2 regions of the Pseudarthrobacter defluvii genome follow, and region 2 is predicted to be linked to the other one. Evidence: riboswitches for the same ligand, from Rfam matches in the RefSeq annotation. Region 2 holds a riboswitch; the other holds the start of a gene.
What was found. Region 2 has a riboswitch for glycine ahead of gcvP (aminomethyl-transferring glycine dehydrogenase). Riboswitches for the same ligand answer to the same signal wherever they lie in the genome.
Positions count from the first base shown of each region.

Region 1: another riboswitch for glycine. It lies ahead of cycA (D-serine/D-alanine/glycine transporter); the one in region 2 lies ahead of gcvP (aminomethyl-transferring glycine dehydrogenase).

Region 1 is NZ_CP066362.1:385,241-395,128, forward strand. Features, by position in the region: gene gcvT (glycine cleavage system aminomethyltransferase GcvT) at 96-1,229, opposite strand; gene gcvP (aminomethyl-transferring glycine dehydrogenase) at 1,241-4,102, opposite strand; glycine riboswitch at 4,263-4,363, opposite strand; glycine riboswitch at 4,654-4,752, shown strand; glycine riboswitch at 4,753-4,847, shown strand; gene cycA (D-serine/D-alanine/glycine transporter) at 4,899-6,431, shown strand; gene JCQ34_RS01890 (hypothetical protein) at 6,607-7,416, shown strand; gene JCQ34_RS01895 (LamB/YcsF family protein) at 7,400-8,149, shown strand; gene JCQ34_RS01900 (DUF445 domain-containing protein) at 8,282-9,643, opposite strand; gene JCQ34_RS01905 (glycerophosphodiester phosphodiesterase) at 9,693-9,888, shown strand, end outside.
Region 2 is NZ_CP066362.1:774,023-783,910, reverse strand. Features, by position in the region: gene JCQ34_RS03705 (L-serine ammonia-lyase) at 1-1,329, opposite strand, end outside; gene gcvT (glycine cleavage system aminomethyltransferase GcvT) at 1,791-2,939, opposite strand; gene gcvP (aminomethyl-transferring glycine dehydrogenase) at 2,951-5,797, opposite strand; glycine riboswitch at 5,987-6,084, opposite strand; gene JCQ34_RS03690 (TetR/AcrR family transcriptional regulator) at 6,179-6,715, opposite strand; gene JCQ34_RS03685 (MFS transporter) at 6,800-8,356, shown strand; gene JCQ34_RS03680 (Dps family protein) at 8,456-8,935, opposite strand; gene JCQ34_RS03675 (APC family permease) at 9,158-9,888, shown strand, end outside.

The sequences.
Region 1 (9,888 bases), 390 kb from region 2:
ATGCGTCTAAGGGAGCGTCACGTCCGCCCAGCGGGCGTCTACGCGACCGAGCATGCAGAGGAGGGCGGCCCGTTGGGCCAACCAGCCGCGCCGGCCTACTTTTGGCGACGGTAGAACGGCAGGGCTACTACTTCGAAGCGTTCGGGCTTGCCGCGGAGGTCTACGTCCAGGACGGTGCCGGGCTCGGCGAATTCGACGTCGACGTAGGCCATTGCGATGGGGTAGCCGAGGGTGGGCGACGGCTGGCCGGAGGTCACTTCGCCAACGAGGGTGCCGTCCTTGAGGACAGGGTAGTGGCCGCGGGCGGCGCGGCGTCCGGCGCCCTTGAGGCCCACGAGCTTCTGACCGATGGTGGAGCCGACGCCGGCAGCCTTGATGGCGGCCAGGGCTTCCTTTCCCACGAAGTCGCTTTCCTTGGCCAGCGACACCACCGGGCCCAGCCCAGCCGCGTAGGCGTTCACGTGGCGGGAGAGCTCGTTGCCGTAGAGCGGCATGCCTGCTTCAAGGCGGAGGGAATCACGGGCTGCGAGGCCGGCGGGGACCAGGCCATGTCCTTCCCCGGCTTCCAGCAGTGCTTCCCACAGCGCGGGCGCGTCCAGATTGGGAACGTAGATTTCGAACCCGTCCTCGCCGGTGTAACCGGTCCGGGCCACGAGCAGGTCGCGGACGGCACCCCCGAAGCTGACGCCCACTTCAACTGCGGCGTAGTACTTCAGATCCGTGACCAGGGCGTGCTGTTCTGCGGGAACCAGCTGCAGCAGGATGGCCTCGGCGGCGGGACCCTGGACGGCGATGAGGGAAGTTTCCACGGAGGCATCTTCAACGGTCACGTCGAAGTTGGCGGCGCGTTCCTGCAAGGCATCGGCCACCACCTTCGCGTTGCCCGCATTCGGCACCACGAGGAACTTGTCATCAGCCCTGCGGTAGGTGATGAGGTCGTCGATGATGCCGCCGTCGGCGTCACAGATCAAGGAGTACTTGGCCTTCCCGACGGCGACCGCGGACAACTTGCCGGCAAGGGCGTAGTCCAGGATCGCGGCAGCGTCCGGCCCGGTCACCCAGACCTCGCCCATGTGGGAGAGGTCGAACAGGCCGGCAGCCTTGCGCACGGCGTGGTGTTCGGCGAGCTCGGAGTTGTACTTGAGCGGCATCTGCCAGCCACCGAAGTCCGTGAAGGAGGCCCCGGCCTTCTTGTGCTGCTCGTAGAGAGCGGTGTAGTTCTCAGTCATTGGGTGAGTCCTTAGTTTTCGAAGTCTTCAAGCGGCGGGCAGGAGCAGATCAGGTTCCGGTCGCCGGCGGCGCCGTCGATCCGTCCCACCGGCGGGAAGTACTTGTCCTGCCGCAGCGAGGGCACGGGGAACACGGCCTGTTCGCGCGGGTAGGCGCGGTCCCAGTCGGAACTGACGACGGCGGCAGCCGTGTGGGGTGCGTTGCGCACCGGGGATGCCTCCAGGGAGAAGTCCCCGGCAGCAACCTGCTCAATCTCGGCGTGGATGGTTATCATGGCGTCGATGAAGCGGTCGATTTCCGCGAGGTCCTCGGACTCGGTGGGCTCCACCATCAGCGTCCCGGCGACAGGGAACGCCAGGGTGGGGGCGTGGAAGCCAAAGTCGATCAGCCGCTTGGCCACGTCCTCGGCGGTCACTCCAGTCCTGGCGGTGAGTTCACGCAGGTCCAGGATGCACTCGTGCGCCACCAGACCGCCTTCACCGGTGTAGAGGACCGGGTAAAACTCGTTCAGCCGGGTGGCGACATAGTTTGCAGCCAGCAGCGCGGACTTGGTGGCCTCGGTCAGGCCCTCCCCGCCCATCAGCTTCACGTAGGCCCAGGAGATGGGCAGCACGCCGGCCGAACCGAACCGCGAGGCTGAAATGGCAACGCCGTGTCCCTCCACTGCGCCCCCGGAAGAAGCGTTGTTGGCGTCGCCCGGCATGAATGGTGCTAGGTGGGCCTTGGCAGCAACAGGGCCAACACCGGGTCCGCCGCCGCCGTGCGGGATGCAGAAGGTCTTGTGCAGGTTCAGGTGGGACACGTCGCCGCCGAACTTGCCCGGCTGGGCCAGCCCAACGAGCGCGTTCAGGTTGGCACCGTCCACGTATACCTGGCCGCCGGCGGCGTGCACGGCGTCGCAGACCTCACGGACGTCGCCGTCGTACACGCCATGGGTGGACGGGTAGGTGATCATGATGCAGGACAGAACATCCTTGTGCGCCTCGATCTTGGCCGTCAGGTCCTCGTGGTCGATGGTGCCGTCAGATGCAGTGGCCACGACAACCACCTTCATCCCTGCCAGGACGGCGGAGGCGGCGTTGGTGCCGTGCGCCGAAGCCGGGATCAGGCAGACGTTGCGCTGCTGGTCACCGCGGGAGTGGTGGTAGCCGCGGATCGCCAGCAGGCCTGCGAGCTCGCCCTGGGATCCGGCGTTGGGCTGGATGGAAACCTGGTCGTACCCGGTAATCTCGGCCAGGTCTGATTCAAGACCAGCAATCAGTTCGCGCCAGCCCTCGGTCTGGGAGTCCGGGGCGAACGGGTGGATGGAGGCGAACTCCGGCCAGGAGATGGCTTCCATTTCCGCGGTGGCGTTCAGCTTCATGGTGCACGAACCCAGCGGGATCATGGTGCGGTCCAAGGCCAGGTCCCGGTCCGACAGCTTCCGGATGTAGCGCAGCAGCTGCGTCTCGGACCGGTGCGTGTTGAACACCGGGTGCTCCAGGTAGCCGGAGGTGCGCAGGACCGATTCAGGCAGTTCGAAGCCTTCGGCGTCGCCCACCGGACCCGCGCCAAAGGCGACCGCGACGGCGGACAGCGTTGCCGCCGTCGTCGTCTCGTCCAGGGAGACGCCCACCGTGTCCTGGTCGACAAAGCGCAGGTTAATGCCGCGGGCTTCAGCGGCGGTGATCACCTTGGCGGCCTTGCCCGGGACGCGCACGGTGAGGGTGTCGAAGAAGGAATCGGTGACCAGTTCACGGCCCATGGACGCGAGGGCGGTGGCCAGGACGCGTGCCTTGTGGTGGACGCCTTCGGCGATGGCCTTCAGTCCATCCGGGCCGTGGTAAACCGCGTAGAAGGAGGAAACGATGGCCAGCAATGCCTGCGCGGTGCAAATGTTGGACGTGGCCTTCTCGCGGCGGATGTGCTGCTCGCGGGTCTGCAAAGCCAGCCGGTAGGCAGGGGCGCCGGCGTTGTCCTTGGAGACGCCCACCAAGCGGCCGGGGAGCGAGCGTTCCATGCCCTTCTGGACGGCCATGTAGGCGGCGTGCGGCCCCCCAAAAAACAGCGGCACGCCAAAGCGCTGGGTGGAGCCGACAGCGATGTCGGCGCCCTGCTCGCCCGGAGGGGTGATCAGGGTCAGGGCCAGCAGGTCAGCTGCCACGGTGACCAGGGCGCCGCGGTCCTTGGCGGCGCTGATGACTTTGGACTGGTCCCATACCCGGCCGGAAACCCCGGGCTGCTGCAGGACGACGCCGTTGATGGCACCTTCCGGCAGGCCCTTGGAGAGATCCGCCACTTCAACTTCGAAGCCCAGCGCCTCCGCGCGGCCCTTCACGATGGCGATGGTCTGGGGGAGGCAGTCAGCGTCGAGGAGAGTCCTGCCGTCCTTGGCGTCTTTGTTCTTATTGGCACGCCGCATCAGGAGCACGGCCTCGGCCACCGCGGTGGCCTCGTCCAGCAGTGAGGCGTTGGCCACCGGGAGTGCCGTGAGGTCCTGGACCATGGTCTGGAAGTTCAGCAGCGCCTCGAGGCGGCCCTGGGAAATCTCGGGCTGGTACGGGGTGTAGGCCGTGTACCAGGCTGGGGACTCAAGGATGCTGCGGCGGATCACCGGCGGAGTGACCGTGTCGAAGTACCCCTGGCCGATCAATTGGACGGCGGTCTTGTTCTTGCCGGCGAGCTTGCGCAACTCCGTGAGGACCTCAACCTCGCTGAGGGCGTCCTGGAGGCGGAGGGCGGTTTCCTGCCGAATGGAGGCCGGGACGGCAACGTCCACCAGGCCGTCCACGCTGTCGTAGCCCACGGCCTTGAGCATGGTTTCGACGTCGGCCTGGCGGCGCGCGCCGATATGGCGGTCAACAAACGATGTTGGAAGCGATTGAATCGTCATGAGGAACTCCAGTTCTGGCCGGCCGAAGGTGGCACGGCGTGGGATGGGTTCCTCCCCGCTCTGTATTGGACCTGAGAGATTCCGCGTTGCCTGCTCTTGGCAGGGGGCCGCTTGCACCGTCGGTGAACCAGGCAAAAGCCCGGTTGCTTTCCAGAGTCGCCTCGCCATGACGGTACGTGGGCCTGAGAGATTCCTGGGGAGGATTTGCTCCTACGGCGCCTGCCCGGTGTTTCGCCGGGAGGACTCTCCCGTCACAGCTCGAAAGGCTTATTCAAATGTGGGTGATTCGGCTCACAAGGTATCGGGATATGCGGCCGGTGGCAAATCGCGGGCTCCTGAAGCGGGTCAGATACAGGAAGATGACAGGGCCTTGCTCCGCTTGTGTCGGGAAGGGTTTGACATTGCATCGTGACGGACACCACACTGATCCCCGGGATTGGCGCCGTCTGCGGCTGGCTCAGCGTATCCGGAGCAGTCCGACTGCCGGCGCCCGTCCCGACGCATGACCGCTGCGGCCCTTACGGGCTGCGGTTTCCAACTGAACATGCCTTCGACCTGCGGCGGGAGAGCCTTGCCGGGTACATTTAGCAGGCGCCGTAGGAGCAAACCCTCCCCAGGAAACTCTCAGGCCCACGTACCGCCGCGGACAGGCAACTCTGGAAAGCAGCCAGGCATGCCCTGGCTCACCGACGGTGCAAGCGGCTTGGGCTGCGGAAACTCTCAGGTTCCCTACAGAGCGGGGAGGAACCAAATCTTTTGCGGTACCCAAAATGCCGCTTTACCGATGGAGTTCCTCATGGCGATTCATCCCCCCACGTCCAACGGCGAACCAGCGCGCAACGGCGCGCGCACGGCGGTCCGCAGCGAGCCTCCCCACCTGGAACGGCAGCTGACCAACCGCCATATCCAGCTCATTGCCATCGGCGGCGCGATCGGCACCGGCCTCTTCATGGGCTCCGGCAAAACCATTTCCGCGGCCGGCCCGTCCGTGATCTTCGTGTACATGATCATCGGGTTCATGCTCTTCTTCGTCATGCGCGCCATGGGCGAACTGCTGCTGAGCAACCTGAACTACAAGTCCTTCAGCGACTTCGCTGCGGACCTCCTGGGGCCGTGGGCCGGCTTCTTCACCGGCTGGACGTACTGGTTCTGCTGGGTAATCACCGGCATCGCGGACGTTATCGCCATCGCCGGCTACTCCAAGGAACTGTGGCCGGCGCTGCCGCTCTGGATCCCTGGCCTGGCCACCATCGGCATCCTGCTCCTGCTGAACCTCGCCACGGTCAAGGCCTTCGGCGAGACCGAGTTCTGGTTCGCCCTCATCAAGATTGTCGCCATCGCTGCGCTCATCATCGTGGGCCTTTTCATGATTTTCACCGGCTTCCAGTCCGACACGGGCACGGCCAGCTTCACCAACCTGTGGAGCCACGGCGGGTTCTTCCCCAACGAATTCATGGGCTTCGTAGCCGGATTCCAGATCGCCGTGTTCGCCTTCGTCGGCATTGAACTGGTGGGCACCACCGCCGCCGAGGCCAAGAACCCGGAGAAGACCCTGCCCAAGGCCATCAACGCCATCCCGGTCCGCGTACTCCTGTTCTACGTGGGCGCGCTGGTCATCCTGATGGCCGTCACCCCGTGGACCCAGTTCGCCGCTGGCCACAGCCCCTTCATCGGCATGTTCTCCCTGGCCGGCCTCGGCGCCGCGGCCACCGTGGTCAACCTGGTGGTCCTCACCTCGGCCATGTCCTCCGCCAACTCCGGCATCTACTCCACGTCCCGCATGGTCTTCGGCCTTGCCCAGGAGGGCGACGCGCCGGGCATCTTCAGCCGCCTGTCCACGAGGAAGGTGCCCAGCAACGCCCTGCGCCTGTCCTGCGTGCTGCTGCTCTCCGGCGTCGTCCTCATGTACGCCGGCCAGGACGTTGGCAAGGCGTTCGAAATGGTGACCACAGTGTCCGCCGTCTGCTTCATCTTCGTCTGGTCGATCATCCTGGCCAGCTACATCTCGTTCCGTCGCCGCCGCCCCCATCTGCACGCGGCGTCGAACTTTAAGATGCCAGGCGGCACCCCCGCGGTCTGGGTGGTCTACGCGTTCTTCGCGTTCGTCCTCTGGGCGCTGACCACCCAACCGGACACCCTCATCGCCTTGTTGGTGACGCCCACCTGGTTCGTCGTCCTTGGCGTGGCCTGGGCCGTCCTGCGGCGCCGACCCGCACACCTTGCCCGCTTCGAGGTCTTCCGCGCCGAGCTTCGCAATGACGCCGCGGTGGCAGCCGGACGGAGCGCCGCCGGGGTGTCCGCCGAAGAGGTAGAGCAGGCCAGGAAGTAACGGCCGACGGCGGGCTGCCGGGCAGGTGCGTTGGATCCAATGATGGGTCCGGCCTGCCAAGGTAGCCCGCCCGCCGGTGCCGGGCGCGGAAGTTAAGCATACTTAGTGTTTATCCACATAGGATGGAAAGAGCACGGCAGCCTCCCGCTGCAGGTCGATTTGAATGAAGGTGACCATGGCCCGGCGCAGCAATCCCGCACTTCGTATCGCACAGGAAACCGCCCACAGAACCATGTTCGACTCCGACGGCAAGCCCAAGCCCGGCGTCCACAACATGCTTCTGAAGGCGGTGCAGATCCAGCGGCCGCTGGTGGTTGGCTACATCCGGCGGCTCCAAAAGAAGCACCCCCGCGCAACGGCTGCCCAGTTGGCGGACATCGCCGAGCGCGACTACCTGCGTGCTGTCGCCGGTGGCGGCGCCGTGGTGGGCGCTACCGCCGTCGTACCCGGTGTTGGCACTGTGGCGTCGCTGGGACTGTCCGCCGCCGCCACCGTGGGCTTCCTGGAAGCAACGGCACTGTACGCAACCTCGCTGGCCGAACTTCACGGCATCCGCCTCACCAACCCGGAGAAGGCCGGCACCATGGTCATGGCCATCATGCTCGGCGAGGAGGGTACCGCCCTGCTGGGAACGCTGAGTGGCCAGGCCTCCGGCAGCGGCAACAGCGCCGCCAATAACTGGGGCAATGTGCTTTCCAAGTCGATGGTGGGGCCGGGCTTCGGCAGTGTACGCAAGCGTATCCAGCACGCCTTCCTCAAGAACCTGCTCAAGCGGCAGGGTACTGCCCTGTTCGGCAGGGCGCTCCCGTTCGGCATAGGGGCCGTTGTGGGAGGAGCCGGTAACCTCGTGATGGGCCGTGCGGTGGCCAAGAATGCCCGTGAGGCGTTCGGGCCGATGCCGGACACCATTCCCGGGGAGCTGACCGCAGCTGCCGGGCCGGACCACCTGACGCTGGAAGGCAACATACTTGGATCTCAACGCTGACGTAGGCCAATCATTCGGCTCCTGGACGGCAGGAGGCGACCCGGCCATGTTCCAGCTGATCACCAGCGCCAACGTGGCCTGCGGCCTGCACGCGGGCGACCCCGTCACCATGCTGGACAGCTGCCGCGCAGCGTACGAACTCGATGTCACCGTGGGGGCGCACCTCGGCTACCGCGACCTGGCGGGCTATGGGCAGCGCGCGCTGGGGATGGGTTTCGACGAGCTGTTCGGCGATGTGCTGTACCAGTTAGGGGCGCTCGACGGCGTCGCGCATGCCGTGGGTGCCTCGGTGGACTACGTGAAAGCACATGGAGCGCTGTACGACGCACTGATTTCCGACGCCGAGCAGGCGTCGGCCGTGGTTGCGGCAGTGAATGCCTATGACCCGGGCCTTCCCATTTTGGGTTTCCCGGGCTCCGAGCTGGTGAAGCAGGCCAAGGAAGCCGGGAACCCGGTCTTCGTCGAGGCCTTCGCCGACCGGGCGTACCTCGCCGACGGCAGCCTGGTGCCGCTTTCCGAGGAGGACGCAGTCCTGCACGACATTGACGTGGTGGTTGAGCGCGCCGTCCGGCTGGCAACGCAAGGGGAAGTGATCGCCGTGGACGGGACGGTGGTCAAGGTCCGGCCGGACTCCCTGCGCTTGCAGGGCGGCAGCCCTGGAGCGCTGGAAATGGCGGCCCGCATCCGTGCTGGGCTTGAGGCCGCAGGCGTGGAGCTGGAGGCCTTCGCCTAGGGGCGTGGTGCCGGACTGACCGGGCCGCCCGCCGTCGTCGTAAGCCTTCTCGCTGCGCACGTTCCTTTATGCACCTCAAATGCGGGGGTCGAAAAGGAATGTGCGCAGCGCCGGAATTTATCCGCGGCGAAATCACCCAAAAATCAGCTGTGCCACCGTGAAAATCGCCAGGCCCGCCAGGGACCCCACCACTGTGCCGTTGATGCGGATGAACTGCAGGTCCTTGCCCACCTGGAGCTCGATCTTCTGCGAGGTCTCTTCGGCGTCCCAGCGCGCAACCGTGTCCGTGATGACCCCGGCGATGTCTGAACGGTAGGTCCGGACCAGGTAGCCTGCGGCGTCACCGATCCAGGCGTTGACCTTCCCGGCCAGCTCGGGATCGTCCACCAGCCGCGACCCGAAATCACGCACCGCTGCCTTGAACTTGACGGTGAGCTCGCTGTCCGGATCGTCCACGGCACCCAGCAAAGCGTTCTTCACGGTGCCCCACGTCCGGGACGCCAGCTCGCGCACCTCGGGGTCGCCCAGCACCTGGGCCTTGATGTCCTCGGCGCGCGCAATCATCGCGGGATCATGCTGAAGGTCCTGGGCGAGATCGTTGAGGTACTTGTCGATCGACTGCCGCACCTGGTGCCTGGGGTCCGCCTGGACGGCGCGCACGAACTTGAGGATCTCGAGGTAGACCTTGTCGCCCACCAGCCCGTCCACGAACTGCGGAACCCAGGTGGGGGAGCGGTCGGACACCAGGCGGGTCACTGTCTGGTGATTGTCGTCCACCCAGTCAGCGGCACGGTCCACCAACAGGTCCACCAGCGTGTGGTGGTGCCCGTCATGGAAAATCCGCTCCGCCAGTCTGCCCACCGGAGGTCCCCATGGCGGAGTGAGCAGGTGCTTGCGCACCATTCCCTCGATGACGGCCTGGACGTCGTCGTCATTCAACACCTTGAACGCGCCGCGGATCAGCGCTGCACCCTCCTTGGCCACTCGGTCCGCGCCGGCGGGTGCAGAAAGCCATTGACCTGCCCGGCGTGCAATGTTGACGCTCGCCAGCTTGTCCTGGACCACCTGTTCGGACAGGAAGTTGGTTTCCACGAATTCGCCCAGGGAAGCGCCGATCTGGTCCTTCCGCCGCGGAATGATGGCTGTGTGCGGAATCTTGATGCCCATGGGGTACTTGAACAGGGCCGTTACCGCGAACCAGTCGGCCAGCGCACCCACCATGCCGCCTTCCGCGGCCGCGCGCACGTACTGCAGCCACGGATAGTCCTTTTGCAGGGCAAACGCGAAGACAAAAATCACCGCCATGGCAATAAGCAGGCTCAGTGCCAGCAGCTTCATCTTCCGCAGCGCTGCCGCCTTTTCGGCGTCACCGGCACCAAGCTGGCCGCGTACGACGGCGCCTGCCGCCCTGGTGCCGGACCTCGCCTGCTGCGCTGGTTCGGCGGGTGCTTCCTGCGTGGTTGGCCCGGTAGTTGCCTCAGAGTTCACCTGCATGTGCCAAGCCTAGCCCCGAAGGCGGGGGCCGGTCGGCTACCGTGTGAGCATGACAACTGACGAGTCAGTGCCGCCGCGGCCGCTGGTCTTTGCCCACCGCGGTTCAAGCGGCGCCTATGCCGAACACACCCGCGCCGCCTATTTGCAGGCCCTGGCCGACGGCGCCGACGGGGTGGAGTGCGATGTCCACCTGACCCGGGACCAGCACGTCGTCCTGTTGCACGACGCCAACCTGGACCGCACCT
Region 2 (9,888 bases):
GGCGTTGATCGCTTTCGCGGCGGCGATCGCGTTCCGTTCGATGCACGGGACCTGGACCAGCCCGCCGATCGGGTCACAGGTCAGGCCCAGGTTGTGTTCCATCGCGATTTCGGCCGCGTTTTCCACCTGCGCCGGGGTGCCGCCCATGACCTCCGCCAGGCCGGCGGCGGCCATCGAGGACGCGGACCCGACCTCGCCCTGGCAGCCGACCTCTGCCCCGGAGATCGAGGCCTGTTCCTTGTACAGCACCCCGACCGCGCCGGCGGCGAGCAGGAACCGCACCACCACACCGTCCCGGTCAGCCTGGGTGGCCTGGTCCATGCCGGGGGCGAAGTGCAGCGCGTAGTACAGCACCGCGGGGATGATCCCGGCCGCCCCGTTCGTCGGCGCGGTGACCACCCGCCCGCCGGAAGCGTTCTCCTCGTTCACCGCCAACGCCACCAAGTTAACCCACTCCTGCCAATACCGTGGATCGTGCCGGCCCGCGTCCCAGGCCGCGTCCTGGTCCTCGCTGTTGTCCTGGTCCTCCAGGCCGTCGGCGCATTCCTTCTTCAGCCGGTCGTACCAGTCCGGGGCCCGGCGGCGGACCTTCAACCCGCCCGGCAGCACCCCGTCCCGCTTCAGGGACGTGGCCACGCAGTTTTCCATCACCGACCAGATCTGCAGCAGCCCGGCCCGGATCTCCCCCTCATCCCGGGAGGCCAGCTCGTTCCTGAACATCACATCGGCGATGCCCAGCCCGGTCACCGCGCAGTGCTCCAACAGCTCAGCAGCGGTCCGGAACGGCAACGGCAACTCCTCCTTGGACGCATCCAGTTCCTGCTGCGCGGCATCCTCCCCACCCTCCCGGACGATGAACCCGCCACCGACCGAGAAGAACGTCGCCGCATGCAGCACCTCCCCGCCCGCATCAGAGACGGTGAACGTCATCCCGTTCGTATGCCGCGGCAACACCGTCAACGGCCGCAGCACCATATCCTCCACCCCGTACGGCAACGGCACACCGCCACCGGAAGCCTCCACCGCCCCGGCCAGGTTCAGGACCCCGGTCTCCGCGATCGAAGCCAGCCGCTCCTCCACCTCCGCCGGCAGGATCAACTCCGGATGAAACCCCTCCAACCCCAACAGGATCGCCGTCATCGTCCCATGCCCATGCCCCGTCGCCGCGAGGGACCCATACAAATCCACCCGCAACGACCCCACGGAACCCAGCACCCCGGACCCCACCAACTCCTCGGCAAAAACAGCAGCAGCCCGCATCGGCCCCACAGTATGCGAAGACGACGGACCAATACCGATCGAAAAAAGGTCAAAGACACCAACAGCCATGACGGGTTTTCCTAACTAGAACTGCGTTCTTGGAACTCTGGGTGGTTGGGTGGAGCGGGCAGGACATCCTCTGCGTGCTCGGTCGCGTAGACGCCCGCTAAGCGGACGTGACGCTCCCTTAGACGCACGCTGCCGGATGCCCCGCCCACTCCGAGGACACGGCACCAGAGCGCCGGGGCAGGAAGGCAACGAGCGGGCCGACAACGCTCATGAGTGCCGGGGAAAGAGAAACACGCACGTAGTCCTCACCCACTCGCGTCCTGTAAGACCTGACACTGTCCTCGCACAACCGCAACTTCCGCACGAGGGCCGGCGGAGCCGGACTTTTCGAAAGCGTGCTCCCCACCGTCTCCCTAGCCTCGCAAGCTCGGCCAGGGAACCCTGACGGCGTGGGCCCAACGCACGCGTGAAAATGTCCGGTCCGCCGGTCCCGGAGGTGACCACGGCCGAGCCCCAAGGGACTACTTGAGTCGCTTGTAGAACGGGAGGTCGACGACTTCGAAAGGCTCTGCGTTGCCGCGGAGATCGATGTCCAGGGCCGTGCCGGGTGCCGAGTGTTCGACGTCGACGTAGGCCATGGCGATGGGGTAGCCGAGGGTGGGCGACGGCTGGCCGGAGGTCACTTCGCCGACCGTGGCACCGTCCTTGAGCACGGGGTAGTGCGCGCGGCCGGCGCGGCGGCCCTGGCCTTTGAGCCCCACGAGGCGGCGGCCGGAGGTGCTGCCGGCGCCGGCCGCCTTTTTGGCTGCCAGGGCGGCTTTGCCCACGAAGTCGCCTTCCTTGGAGAGTGCGACGACGGGACCCAGGCGGGCGGCGAACGGGTCACCCTGCAGGGACAGTTCGTTGCCGTACAGTGGCATCCCTGCCTCGAGCCGGAGGGAGTCGCGGGAGGCGAGGCCGGCGGGGGTCAGTTCCGCTTCGTCGGCGATGGCGATCAGTGCCTGCCACAGCGCGGCGGCATCGTGGTTGTCCACAAAGATTTCGAACCCGTCCTCGCCGGTGTATCCGGTACGGGCGAGCAGGAGCTCCTTGCCCGCCCCGCTTACCAGGAAGGGAACCTCGACGGCGGCGTAGTACTTCAGTGCCGTCACCAGGGGGTGCTGGGCGGCCGGAACCAGGCGGAGCAGGAGTTCCTGGGCCTTGGGCCCCTGCACCGCGACCAGGGAGGTCCGCGCCGAAGCATCATCAACCACCACATCGAACCCTGCGGCACGCTCCTGCAGTGCTGCAGCCACCACGGCGGCATTGCCGGCATTGGGCACCACCAGGAAGACGTCGGTGCCGTCCTGCGAAGCGGGACGCCGATAGGTGATGAGGTCGTCGATGATCCCGCCGTCCTCATTGCAGATCAGCGAGTACTTGGCCTTGCCCACCGCCATGGCGGAGATCTTCCCCACCAGGGCGTAGTCCAGGAACGCGCCGGCGTCCCGTCCGGTCACCCAGACCTCGCCCATGTGGGAGAGGTCGAACAGGCCTGCAGCCTTGCGGACCGCGTGGTGTTCGGCCAGCTCGGAGCTGTACTTGAGCGGCATCTGCCAGCCACCGAAGTCGGTGAACGACGCGCCCAGCTTCTTGTGCTCGTCGTACAACGCTGTGTATTTCTCAGTCATGGCGGCAGGCCTCAGTTCTCGAACTCGGAGAGCGGCGGGCAGGAGCAGATCAGGTTACGGTCTCCGGCGGCGCCGTCGATCCGGCCCACCGGCGGGAAATACTTGTCCTGCTTGTGGTGGGCGGGGAACGCGGCCTGCTCGCGCGGGTAGGCACGGTCCCAGTCGGAGCTGACGACGGCGGCGGCAGTGTGGGGTGCGCGGCGCAGCGGTGAGTCGGCAACGGCAAAGTCCCCGTTGGCCACCTGGTCGATTTCCTCGCGGATCGTGATCATCGCCTCGATGAAGCGATCGATCTCGGCCAGGTCCTCGGACTCGGTGGGCTCCACCATCAGGGTTCCTGCGACCGGGAATGCCAGGGTGGGGGCGTGGAAGCCGAAGTCGATAAGGCGCTTGGCCACGTCCTCGGCGGTCACACCGGTGCGGGCGGTGAGTTCACGCAGGTCCAGGATGCACTCGTGCGCCACCAGGCCGCCCTCGCCGGTGTAGAGAACCGGGTAAAACTCGTTCAGCCTCGCGGCCACGTAGTTGGCTGCGAGGAGCGCGGACTTGGTGGCCTCGGTCAGGCCCTCGCCGCCCATCAGCTTCACGTACGCCCAGGAGATCGGCAGCACACCGGCGGAACCGAACCGGGACGCCGAGATCGCCACCCCGTGGCCTTCCTCATGGGCGGCCTTGTTGGCGTCGCCCGGCATGAATGGTGCCAGGTGTGCCTTGGCTGCGACCGGGCCCACGCCGGGTCCGCCGCCGCCGTGCGGGATGCAGAAGGTCTTGTGCAGGTTCAGGTGCGAGACGTCGCCGCCGAACTTGCCCGGCTGGGCCAGCCCGACGAGCGCGTTCAGGTTGGCGCCGTCGATGTATACCTGGCCGCCGGCGGCGTGGATGGCGTCGCACACGTCGCGGACGTCGCCGTCGTACACGCCGTGGGTGGAGGGGTAGGTGATCATGATGCAGGACAGGGCGTCCTTGTTCGCTTCGATCTTGGCCGTCAGGTCCTCGTGGTCGATGGTGCCGTCCGCTGCGGTGGCTACAACGACCACCTTCATCCCTGCCAGGACCGCGGAAGCAGCATTCGTGCCGTGGGCCGAGGCCGGGATCAGGCAGACGTTGCGCTGCTGATCGCCGCGGGAGTGGTGGTAGCCGCGGATCGCCAGCAGGCCTGCGAGCTCACCCTGGGATCCGGCGTTGGGCTGGATGGAAACCTGGTCGTACCCGGTAATGGCCGTCAGGTCCGCTTCCAGGTCGGCGATCAGTTCGCGCCAGCCAGCGGTCTGGGAGTCCGGGGCGAACGGGTGGATGGAGGCGAACTCCGGCCAGGAAATGGCCTCCATCTCGGCGGTGGCGTTCAGCTTCATGGTGCACGACCCCAGCGGGATCATGGTGCGGTCCAGGGCGAGGTCACGGTCGGAGAGCTTCCGGATGTAGCGCAGCAGCTGCGTCTCGGACCGGTGCGTGTTGAACACCGGGTGCTGCAGGTAGCCGGAGGAGCGCTCAACGGCGGCCTCCAGCCCGAAGCCCTCGCCCCCAGCAATGGAGGCGCCGAAGATGTCGGCAACCTGGGCGACGACGGCCGCCGTCGTGGTTTCATCGAGCGAGATGCCCACGGTGTCGGCGTCGACGCCGCGCAGGTTGATGCCCCGCGCTTCAGCGTCGGCAACGATGCCCGCGGCGCGCCCGGGGACGCGGACGGTTAGGGTGTCGAAGAAGCTCCCATGCAGGACCTCCACACCGGCTGCTGCCAGCGACGCCGCCAGCACCCGGGCATGGCCGTGAGTCGTTTCCGCAATGGCCTTCAGCCCGTCCGGGCCGTGGTACAGGGCGTACATGGAGGCGACGATGGCCAGCAGCGCCTGCGCCGTGCAGATGTTGGACGTGGCCTTCTCGCGGCGGATGTGCTGCTCGCGGGTCTGCAGCGCCAGGCGGTAGGCAGGAACGCCTGCGTCGTCCTTGGACACGCCCACCAGCCGGCCGGGCAGCGAACGCTCCAGCCCCTTGCGGACAGCCATGTAGGCGGCGTGCGGGCCGCCGAAGAACAGCGGCACACCGAAGCGCTGGGCGGAGCCGACGGCGATGTCCGCCCCCTGCTCGCCCGGAGGGGTGATCAGGGTCAGGGCCAGCAGGTCTGCGGCCACGGTGACCAGGGCGCCGCGTTCCTTTGCGGCGGCAATGACGCCGGACTGGTCCCATACCCGGCCGGAGGCGCCGGGCTGCTGGAGCACGATGCCGTTGATGTCGCCCTCCGGCAGGCCCTGGGAAAGGTCCGCCACTTCAACGTCGAAGCCCAGTGCCTCGGCGCGGCCCCTGACGATGGCGATGGTCTGCGGGAGGACGTCGATGTCCAGGACGGTCTTGCCATCCGCAGCGGGCTTGGCCTTGTTGGCACGGCGCATCAGCAGGACGGCCTCGGCGACGGCAGTTGCTTCATCCAGCAGCGAGGCGTTGGCGATAGGCAGGCCAACCAGGTCCTGCACCATGGTCTGGAAGTTCAGCAGGGCCTCAAGCCGGCCCTGGGAAATCTCAGGCTGGTAAGGCGTGTACGCGGTGTACCAGGCCGGGGACTCGAGGATGTTGCGGCGAATCACCGGCGGAGTGACGGTGTCGAAGTACCCCTGGCCGATCAACTGGACGGCGGTCTTGTTCTTGCCGGCGAGCTTGCGCAACTCCGTGAGGACCTCAACCTCGCTGAGGGCGTCCTGGAGGCGGAGGGCGGTTTCCTGGCGGATGACCTTGGGAACGGCCGTGTCCACCAGGGAGTCGACGGTGTCGTAGCCCACGGCTTTGAGCATGGTTTCGACGTCGGCCTGGCGGCGCGCGCCGATATGGCGGTCTACGAAGGTGGTGGAGGCTGGGGTAACCGACACGAAGGAACTCCATTTACTCAGGCGGCGCAGGGTGCGCCACAGCTATTCGGGTTCCTCCCCGCTCTGTATTGGACCTGAGAGTTTCCGCGTTGCCTGCCTGGCAGGACCCGCTTGCACCGTCGGTGAGCACAACAGTTCTTCCACTTCCCAAGGGAGGAAGGACAACTGCCTGCTGCTTTCCAGAGGCGCCTCGCCGCGGCGGTACAGGGGCCTGCGAGATTCCTGGGGAGGATTTGCTCCTACGGCGCCTGCCTGTACTTCCGGCAGAACTCTCCCGCCGCAGATCAAAGGCTATTAACTTGTTGGGTCATGACGGCCGGTGGCGGCCCTCACAACTCTCCATTGTCCTACGCCGCCGCCCCTCCCGGCAAATGGCAAATCCTACCTGCGGAGCCGCTCCAGGGCGGCGAGGAGTTCCTCCACGTCAGCGGCCGCTCCCCCCGCCGGAGCGGGCGCCACCGACAGCATGGCGTTGAAGTACAGGCCGTCACCCATATAGAGGACTGCCTTCGCCAGCCCCGGACCAACATCAGCCGCAATTTCGTCCAGCCATCGCTGCTGGATGGCCGCGAACCGGCGCCGCGTCTCTTCATGCGCCACCTCGGCAAGCCTTGTGGCGGCAACGATGGCCCTGTCCAGCGGAGTGTCTGCCCACACCGAGGAACGGATGAAGTAAGCGGCGGCGCCTTCGCCGGCTGAGGCCATGGCGTCGGCATCCTCCCGGGCCAGGCCGTCCAGCCGGTCCAGCAGAACGGCGATGAGCGCTTCCTTGTTGGGAAAGTGGTAGAGCAGGCCGCCCTTGGACACGCCGGCCTTCCGGGCGACGGCGTCAAGGGTGGCGGCGCGCTCCCCCACCTCGATCAACAGGGACTCGAAGGCATCAAGGACCGCTTCGCGGGCTACAGGCTTTCGGGGCATGCCTTCCATCATGCCCTTCCCACGGCGGTATGACGGAACCGGAAGGAGTTTTAAACTATACCGTCTGGACGGTATAGTTATTCCATGACGACTTCCACCAGCCCCGCGCCCTCACGCACGGACGGGAACGCCCCGCGGCAGCTGTGGCGCGACTGGGTGGCGCTGGGGCTGCTGATGTTTCCCGTACTCCTGGTGGCCGTGGACAACACGGCGCTGACATTCGCGCTGCCTGCCATCGCCCGCGCCCTGGAACCGTCCGGCGTGCAGCTGCTGTGGATCGTGGACGCCTATCCCCTGGTGCTGGCCGGCCTGCTGGTATCCATGGGAAGCTTCGGCGACCGGATTGGCCGGCGGCGGCTCCTGGTCATCGGCAGCATCGGTTTCGCCGCACTCTCGGCCGCCACCGCCTTCGCACCGACGCCGGAGTGGCTGATCGCCGGCCGCGCAGCCCTGGGCTTCTTCGGGGCCATGCTGATGCCGTCCACGCTGTCGCTGATCCGCAACATCTTTCCCGAGCCCAACCGCCGGCGGCTGGCAGTCGCCATCTGGGCTGCGGGATTCTCCGGCGGCGCCGCCCTCGGGCCGATTGCCGGCGGCTGGCTGGTGGAGCAATTCTGGTGGGGCGCGGTCTTCCTTGTAGCGGTACCCCTCATGGTTCCCCTGCTGGCGCTGGGGCCGGCCCTGATCCCGGAGTCCAGGGATCCCTCCCCGGGGAAGGTGGACATCCCGAGCATCCTGCTCTCCATGCTGGTCATGGTGCCCGTGGTGTACGGCATCAAGGCCGTCGCCACGGAGGGGCCGGGCGCAGCAGGGCTGGGGGCAATTGCCTTTGGCCTGGCCATGGGAGCCGTGTTCGTGCAGCGGCAGCTGCGCCTGGAGCACCCGCTGCTGGACATGTCCCTGTTCCGCAACAGGGTGTTCAGCATGGCCATAACCGCCAACATCCTGGCCCTGTTTTCCTTCAACGGGTTCATCCTGTTCCTCGCCCAGCACCTGCAGCTCCTCGAAGGAATGAGCCCCTCCGGGGCGGGAGTTGCCATGGTCCCCGCGCTGGCGGCCACAGTGGTGGCCGGCCTGGTGGTGGTGCCGCTGGTCCGCAAGGTCCGGCCCGGGTACGTGGTGGCTGCGGGGCTGGCGTTCAGCGCCGCCGGCTACAGCATGGTGACGTTCGGAAACCACGACGGCGGCCCGTCGCTGCTGCTGGCAGCCCTCCTGGTCCTGGCGCTGGGCGTGGGCACGGCGGAGACCATCTCCAACGACCTCATCCTGGGCGCCGCCCCGCCGGCGAAGTCGGGGGCGGCCGCGGCAATTTCCGAAACGGGCTACGAGGTGGGTTCCCTGCTGGGGACAGCCGTCCTGGGATCCATTTTGACCGCCTCCTACCAGCAGAACCTTCGGCTGCCTGCGGGGCTGGAGGGCATACTGCCCGGGCCCACCTTGCACAACGCCGGGGAGACACTGGCGGGCGCCGTGGAGGCGGCCAACCTGCTGCCGCCACCGCTTGCCGGCGCCCTCAGGGACGCCGCCGCTGCAGCGTTCGACTCGGGGGTGCACGTGACCGCGGCAATTGGGCTGGTACTGATGGCGACGGCGGCAGTCCTCGCGGCCGTCGTGCTGCGAAAAGTGCCAAAAGCGGCGTAGCGGACGCCCGCGGGAGTCCAGAAACGGACCGCCGGGCAGGCAAAAGCGCCCGGCGTCGAGGAGGAATACCTCGCCGCCGGGCGCTCCGTGAAACAACCGCTACTTTGAGTCTGCAGCCGTGACCTTGGCAGTGGGCTTCATGTTTTCCGCCTGCACCATCCAGGCGAACTGCTCCAGCCGGGCGATGAATTCGTGCAGGAGGTCCGCGGAGGTGGGGTCCTCCTCATCCACTTCGTCATGAACCTTGCGCATGGTGCCCACGGCAGCCTCCATGGCAGCGACGATCCGCTCGATGGCATCTTCAGTGCTGATCAGCCCTTCAGGGAACTGGGCCAGGCTGGTGGTTTCGGCAACGGTGGAGCTGCGGCCGTCCGGAAGCGCATGCAGGGCGCGCATCCGCTCGGCGGTATCGTCGGCGAACTGGCGGGCAGCGTCCACGATTTCATCCAGCTGCAGGTGGAGGTCGCGGAAGTTGGTGCCCACGATGTTCCAGTGCGCCTGCTTGCCCTGGACGTGGAGCTCGATCAGGTCCGCAAGGACAGCCTGCAGGTTGTTGGTCAATGTCGGTGAAGCTTTCATGCATCCTCCTCAAGTGGTCCAATACGCCCGACGCTACCAGCCGCGGACACCGCGGCGGCAGGCCTTCAGGCAATTCATCAGCGAGCTTACTAATTTCGAAAACGAGTCACAAACGAATGTGATTCATATTGCGTCTTGCATCACACGGTCGGCGCCCCCATACTAAATGAACGCCATTCATATAGTGACTTCCGTCTCACAGCCTTCCCAGAAAGTGGTGCCATGACAGAGACAATCCGCACCAGTACGGCCAAACCCGGCCCGCACGCCCATGCCCCATCCGCGGACGGCGTCGGCGACAAGGGTCTCAAGGGTGGGCAGCTCGGGCTCCTCGCCGTCGTCGTCCTGGGCATTTCGACCATTGCCCCCGCCTACACCCTCACCAGCGCGCTGGGTCCCACCGTCAATGAAGCCGGCCTCCAGCTGCCCGTCATCTTCCTGATCGGGTTCATCCCCATGATTCTGGTCTCGCTCGCCTACCGGGAACTCAACGCCGACTCCCCGGACAGCGGCACTACTTTCACCTGGGTGACCAAGGCCTTCGGGCCCTGGGTCGGCTGGATGGGCGGCTGGGGCCTGCTGGCGGCCAACATCATCGTGCTGTCCAACCTCGCCGGCGTCGCCGTCGACTTCTTCTACCTTTTCCTGTCCCAGCTCACCGGCTCCCCGGAGCTCGCAGACCTGGCGGACAACAAGGCCCTGAACGTCATCACCTGCTTCGTCTTCGTGGCGCTGGCCGTCTGGGTCAGCTACCGCGGCCTGCACACCACCAAGCTGGTGCAGTACAGCCTGGTGGGCTTCCAACTGCTGGTCCTCGGCCTGTTCGTGGGTATGGCGTTTGCCAACTGGTCCACCTCGGAAACGGCCATCCCGTTCAGCTGGGACTGGTTCGACGTCACCAAGATCGAAACCTTCGGCCAGGTTGCCGCCGGCATCTCCCTGTCGATCTTCGT